2 regions of the Microbacterium sp. NFH-22A-Y genome follow, and region 1 is predicted to be linked to the other one. Evidence: predicted binding sites of a transcription regulator. Region 1 holds the regulator's gene; the other holds the start of a gene.

Region 1 (3,401 bases):
CGGTGGGAGGACCGGACGGCCTGGCCGATGTTCGCCCTGTCGCTGGTGTTCTTCGCGGCGTGGGTCTGGAGCCTGGCGGACACGAAGCTGACCGTGCACCAGCAGAACCTCCTGGTGGGACTGATCGGCGTCCTGTGGATCGTGTTCATCGCCGACATCGTGGTGCGCCTCGCGATCTGCGGGTCGCCGCGGGAGTTCCTGCGCACACGATGGTTCGAAGCGGTCGCGCTGGTCATCGTCTACCTGCGTCCGTTCGTGATCCTCGCCTACCTGTGGCGGCTGCCGTGGTTCCGCGCCAGCGCCTCGCGCCAGCGGCTGCGCCTGGTGATCCTCGTCTCGATCTTCACGCTGCTGTTCGTGTTCACGGCGTCGACGCTCGTGTGGCTCGCCGAGCGGCAGGACGCCCACGCGAACATCGTCAACCTGGGCGATGCGATCTGGTGGGGCTTCTCGACCCTGGCGACGGTCGGCTACGGCGACTTCGTCCCGGTGACACCGCTCGGTCGGACGATCGCCGTGGGGCTCATGATGGGAGGGCTCATCGTGCTGGGTGTCACCAGCGCCACGGTGATCTCCGCGCTCACCGACCAGATGCACCGGGTGGGCCAGCGTCTCCAGCACGAACGCGCGCTCGACGCCGCCCGCGGCTCGACGCCGGGGGACGCCGACGATTCGATGCCATCATGAGCGCATGACCCTCGCTTCCTGGACAGCGCCCACGAGCCGGCAGAGCGCGCACGAGGAAGGCCGCCGCGAGCGCCGACGCTTCCCCCGGAGGATGCTGGCCGAACTGCCGACGCACCGGCGCGACCCCCTCGGCATCCTCTCCGCCCAGAACGCCGCCCGCGTCCCGGAACTCGTGCCGCTGCGCGACGAGCGCATGTCGGCCAGCCCGTTCGCGTTCTATCGCGGCACTGCGGCGCTCATGGCGGACGACCTCGCGGCGGGGCCGAGCAGCGGCATCCTCGTCGCGTCGTGCGGCGACGCCCACGTCGCCAACTTCGGCTTCTACGCCTCGCCCCAGCGCACGCTGGTGTTCGATCTCAACGACTTCGACGAGTCGGCGTGGGCCAGCTGGGAGTGGGACCTCAAGCGCCTGGTCGCCAGCATCGTCGTCGCCGGTCAGGCGACCGGACGCGACGACGCGGTCACCGCGGATGCCGCGCGCGCCGCGGTCGTGCGCTACGCGCGGGCCCTCGCCGTCGGCGACACCACGACGCCGCTCGCGCGGTTCTACCAGCACTTCGACGCCGCGGGCGGCCTGATCGGCGGCGACAAGGCGTCGCGGAAGGTGCTGCGTGCGGCGATCGCGGACGCCGAGAAGCGCACCGGCGACAAGGCCGTGCGCAAGATGACCGCCCTCGATCCCGACGGCCGGCTGCGCTTCGTGGAACAGCCGCCGACGATGACCCACGTCACCGACGAGATCGTCGCCGCGGTGGATGCCTCCCTCGCCCAGTACATCGCGACCACCCGCGCCGATGTGCAGCTCGTCCTGTCGCACTACTCGCTGTCGGACGTCGTGCGACGCGTCGTCGGCGTGGGCAGCGTGGGCACGCGCTGCTACGTGGCCGTGTTCGTCGACGGCGACGGGGCCGCCCTGCTCATGCAGGTGAAGGAGGCCGGCCGCAGCGTGCTCGAGGAGTACGGGGGCGCCGCGCAGCCCGCCGAGCTCGCCTCGTTCGTGGCGAGCCACGGGCAGGGCGGCCGGGTCGTCGCCCTGCAGCGGATCCTGCAGGGCTCGTCCGACCCGTTCCTCGGGCACTTCCGCGGCGCGAGCACCGACTACTACGTGCGCCAGTTCCGCGACATGAAGGGCGGGATCGACGCGGAGACGCTCGAGGACGCGCCCTTCCGGCTCTACGCCCAGGCGTGCGCCACGGTGCTGGCGCGTGCCCACGGCCAATCCCCGAACGCGGCGCGCGTGGTCGGCTACCTGGGTGCGGGGCGGGCCGCCGCAGAGTCCATCGTGGAGTGGGCGTACGGATACGCGGCGCTCTCCCGCACCGACTACGGCGCCTTCGTCGACGCCGTCGGCACCCGCACCGTCTAGTCGCCGCTACTGCTCGGGATCGGCGTCCGCCGCGGGCAGCGGTCGCCACAGGACGACTTCCGTCGCCCGGCGCACGCGCGTGCCGTGGCGGAGGGTCACGACCGACCCCGTCGCCCCCGCCGCGAAGACGCGGGAGCGACGGGCGAGCTCCTCCTGCAGCCGCTGCTCCAGCTCGGCGACGCGACGGCGCAGGCCGCGCGCCTCGTTCTCGAGCTCGATCAGCCGCGAGATGGCCGGCAGGCTCATGCCCTCGGCCGAGAGCGCGGCCACCTCGCGCAACTGCTTGACGTGACGCAGCGAGTAGCGCCGCGACCCGCCCTGGGTGCGGCCGGGGACCACCAGCCCCAGCCGGTCGTACTGGCGGAGGGTCTGCGGGTGCATGCCGGCGAGCTCGGCGGCGACGGCGATCGCGAAGATCGGGGCCTCCTCGTCGGGCTGCTCGTCGCTCATCGTCACTCCCGGGCCTTGGCCATGAGGTCGGCGCGCGGATTCTCCTTCGGCTCCAGCTCGTGGAAGCGCTCCAGCGCCTCCTTCGCCTGGTCGTCCAGGTGCGCCGGGACGGCGACCTGGACCTCGGCGAGCAGATCGCCCGTGCCCTTCGCGGTGTGGACACCTCGGCCCTTGACCCGCAGCACGCGACCCGACGGGGTGCCGGGCGCGACGCGGAGCTTGACGGGATCGCCGCCGAGCGTCGGCACCTCGATCGTCGCCCCCAGCGCCGCCTCCGTGAAGGTCACCGGGACGGTCACGCGCAGGTTGAGCCCGTCACGCGTGAACACCGGATGCGGCCGCACGGTGACGCTCACCACGACATCGCCCGCCTCGCCGCCGTCGGGCGACGGCCGTCCGCGTCCGCGCAGCCGGATCTTCTGGCCGTCGGAGACCCCGGCCGGGATCTTCACCTTGAACGGCTTGCCGTCCTCGCCGGCCAGCGTGATGGTCTCGCCCTTGACGGCGGTCTGGAAGTCCAGCGTGGTGCGCGCGGTGACGTCGGCACCGCGCTGCGGACCGCCGTAGCCGCGGAATCCCCCGGTCGACTGACCGAAGCGTCCCGAGCCGAAGCCGCCGCCCTGGCCGAACATCGAGAACAGGTCGTCGAAGTCGGCCGACTGCGCCGACCCGCGCGACTGGCCGAAACGGCTGAAGACGTCCTCGAACCCGCCGGCACCCGCGCCGGGCGCCTGGAAGCGTGCGCCTCCGGCGCCCATCGCGCGGATCTGGTCGTACTCCTCGCGCTGGGCCTTGTCGGAGAGCACGGCGTACGCCTCGCTCATCTCCTTGAACTTCGCCTCTTTCGCCGGGTCTCCCTGCGTGGAGTCCGGGTGGTAGGTGCGCGCGAGCTTGCGGT
Region 2 (3,401 bases), 340 kb from region 1:
CACCTGGATGCCGAACGTCCGGCCGTCGGCGAGCAGACCCGACCCGGCACCCCAGTTCCACGCCACGTCGTACGGCCAGCGGCCCCGCCCGTGATCCAGGACCGCCCACGATCCGGCCGGCACGTCGTGATCGATCCCGTCGAGGGTGAGCGTGCCGGATGCCGGCAGCGCGACGTCCTTCACGGTGTACTGGAAGCGCCGGGACGACCACGGCACCACGACGGCGAGCAGGTCATGGCCGGGCGGGCGGGTCACGGTGATGTCGAACGACGCGGCGGGGATCTCCGCGTGCAGCCGCCAGAGCTGCCCGCGCTCGGCGGGCGTGATGGTCGCCGCGAGGTCGCGATGACGGGCGATCGTGATGCCCGTGCCGAGCGAGCCGGGCAGCGACACCTCGCGCGAGGGCAGGACGGTGGCGTTGCGGGACCACGTGCGTCCGGTGGCGCGGTCGCGGATCCACACTTCGTGGACCGCGGCGTAGTCGAGCGACGACACGGTCAGCGACACGATGTGCGTGGGCGTGATGACGTTCCAGTACTCCCACCGCTTGTTGCGACCCCACGACCGCACGAACCGGCCGCGCCCCCGGCCGATGCCGTCGGTGTCGACGAGGGGCCTCCGGCTGAACCCGATCGCGGCCGGGTTCAGCCGGCCGTCGGGGCGCGTGAGGGAGACGGGTGCGGTGAGCTCGCGCTCGTGCGCGGCGGGGAGGTCGGGCATCGGCATCCTTGCTGACGTTCCGGGTCGGGTGCTTCGACACTAGCGCTGTCGACGCGAACCGCCCCGGTCCGAGGCGGACGCGGGGCGGTTCGGGCGGTGGCGCAGGGCGCCGACGGTCACGGCTCGACGGGCTGCGGCTCCTGTGCCGACGCGTGGGCCTGGATCGTGGGCGCGCCGCCGTCGGCGACGACCTGGACCTTGCGCGGCTTGGCCTTCTCGCTCACGGGGATCGTCACGGTCAGCACGCCGTTGCTGTAGGTCGCGGCGATGCCGTCGGTGTCGATGCCCTGGCCGAGGTTGAGCTGACGCAGGAAGCTCGCGGTCTCGCGCTCGCGCGTGATCCACTTCACTCCCTCGCCCTCGGTGAGGGTGCGCTCGGCGCGGATCGTCAGCAGCTGGCCGTCCACGTCGATGTCGACCGAGCCCGGATCGATGCCCGGCAGGTCGGCGCTCAGCACGTAGTGGTCGCCGTCGCGGTAGAGGTCCATCGGCATCCGGCGCGGTCCGCGGCGCGTGTCGAAGAGGCCCGACGCGATGCGGTCGAGGTCACGGAACGGGTCATACGTGGCCATTGTTCTCTCCTGTTCGTGTATGGCTCTGTGAGTTCTGAAAGTTGAGCCTCGTCGACTCAACTAGCTTCAGATTAGCACTCACACCAGGAGAGTGCCAACGGTTCACGCACAGCGAACCCTCCGACCTGCCCGGGCTCAGTTGACGCACGAGCCGGAAACCACGCCACCGTTTCCGGCGTCGGCGCCAACTCGCCGGGCAGCGCCCTCCTCCTCCCCAGACGGCGCACCCGCGCACGTTCTCCACGGGGCCTCGCGGCGCGGCGCGCGACGGCAGCGAATGCGCCCACGCTGAGGGGATGCCGCGCCCACCACGCCCGCTTCCGTCGACTCTGCCCCAGGTCTTCACCGCCGCCGATGCGGCGGCGGCGGGCGTCGCCCGCGGACGACTCGCGGCGCGCGACCTGGACGCACCCTTCCGCGGAGTCCGCCTCCGGCGTGAGGCAGACGACGCGGCGACGCTCGGCGAGGACGCCCCGGACGAGATCGCGCGGCGCGCCATCCTGCGTCGCGTCCGCGCGCACGTGCTGGTGCTTCCGCCCCACGCGTTCTACATCGGAACGACGGCGCTCGCGATCCACGGACTCCCCCTCCTCGACGCGGATGCCGCGGCATCCGGCGACCTCGACGTCGCCGTGCCTGCGCCGCACCGTGCGCTCCGGCGGACGGGCATCGCCGCCGTGCAGGTCGCGCCGATGCTCGTCCACTCCACGGTCCGGGCCGGAATTCCCGTCGCGACGCTCGGCTCCACCTGGGCGATGCTCGCCCGTGAGCACTCGACACGCGATCTGGTGGTCATCGGCGACGCGATCATCCGCGTGCCCCGCGACGGATGGGGGCGGCGTGTGCCCGAACGCCAGCTCGCCAGGCCCGAGAACCTGGGTGCGGCCGTCGCCGCAGGACGCCGACAGGGAATCGGGAAGCTCCGGGCAGCACTCCCCCTGCTGCGCACGGGCAGCATGTCGCCGCTCGAGACCGACTGGCGACTGTCGCTCATCGGGACCGGCCTGCCGGAGCCCGAGCTCGACGTCGAGGTGCGCACCTCGGACGGGCGATTGCTCGGCATCAGCGACGGCGCGTTCCGGGCTCACCAGGTCGCCGTCGAGATCGAGGGTGATCACCACCGCACCTCGCGTCGCCAGTGGGCGCGGGACCTCCAGAAGTACGCCGACTACGCGAACCTCGGCTGGGACGTCGTACGCCTGACCTCCGCGCACATCCGTCAGGATCCGTCCTGCGGCGCGGCACTGGTGCGCGCCGCCCTCGCGCGCCGCGCCGCGCCTGCGTGACCGGCCGCTCGGTGGGCCCGTTCGCTAGAAATGGCAGCACGGTTTGCGGCGCGAGCGCCAACCGAGCCGCGGCTGCGAGCCGGTGCTCAGCACTCCACGACGTTGACGGCGAGACCGCCCTCGCTCGTCTCCTTGTACTTCGTCGACATGTCGATGCCGGTCTGGCGCATCGTTTCGACGACGGCGTCCAGCGGCACGTAGTGGGTGCCGTCGCCGCGCAGCGCGAGACGCGCCGCCGTCACGGCGGTGGAGGCCGCGATGGCGTTGCGCTCGATGCAGGGGATCTGGACGAGCCCGCCGACGGGGTCGCAGGTGAGGCCCAGATGATGCTCCATCGCGATCTCCGCGGCGTTCTCGATCTGACGGTTCGTCCCGCCCATCACGGCCGTCAGCCCGCCGGCCGCCATCGCGCACGCCGAGCCGACCTCGGCCTGGCATCCGCCCTCCGCACCCGAGATCGACGCGTTCGCCTTGAACAGCGAGCCCAGCGCCGTCGCCGTCAGCAGGAACCGACGGATGCCGCGGCGCCGGTTCGCCTCGGCGAGCGCCTCGGCAGAGGCCGCGACCGCCTCCGGCACGGGATCGGTCTCGCCGTGCAGGCCGAGCAGCGCCGAGCCGACCAGCTCCCCGTACGGGGTGACGGCGTTCGCGGCGCCGATCCCCGAGTCGGCGAGGAAGCGCCACCAGTACATCGCGACGGCGGGCAGGATGCCGGCCGCACCGTTGGTCGGCGCCGTCACGACCCGTCCGCCCGCGGCGTTCTCCTCGTTGACGGCGAGGGCGAACGCGCCCAGCCATTCCCCGGGCAGCTCCCGCCCGGACG

What was found. Region 1 encodes HspR, which represses chaperone genes until heat shock. Its sites were predicted from a motif close to AAGTTGAGTCNNNNNGACTCAACTT; they were not measured.
Region 2: L0965_RS02680 (Hsp20/alpha crystallin family protein) is a predicted target of HspR. The motif match lies at 1,331-1,355, and genes of this name have one in related genera.

Annotation. Positions count from the first base shown of each region.
Region 1 covers NZ_JACBGF010000001.1:245,231-248,631, reverse strand. Annotated here, with positions in the region: gene L0965_RS01140 (potassium channel family protein) at 1-687, shown strand, start outside; gene L0965_RS01135 (DUF2252 domain-containing protein) at 692-2,053, shown strand; gene L0965_RS01130 (heat shock protein transcriptional repressor HspR) at 2,060-2,503, opposite strand; gene L0965_RS01125 (DnaJ C-terminal domain-containing protein) at 2,506-3,401, opposite strand, start outside.
Region 2 covers NZ_JACBGF010000001.1:588,584-591,984, reverse strand. Annotated here, with positions in the region: gene L0965_RS02685 (DUF2804 domain-containing protein) at 1-720, opposite strand, end outside; gene L0965_RS02680 (Hsp20/alpha crystallin family protein) at 837-1,292, opposite strand; gene L0965_RS02675 (hypothetical protein) at 1,589-2,578, shown strand; gene L0965_RS02670 (L-serine ammonia-lyase, iron-sulfur-dependent, subunit alpha) at 2,665-3,401, opposite strand, start outside.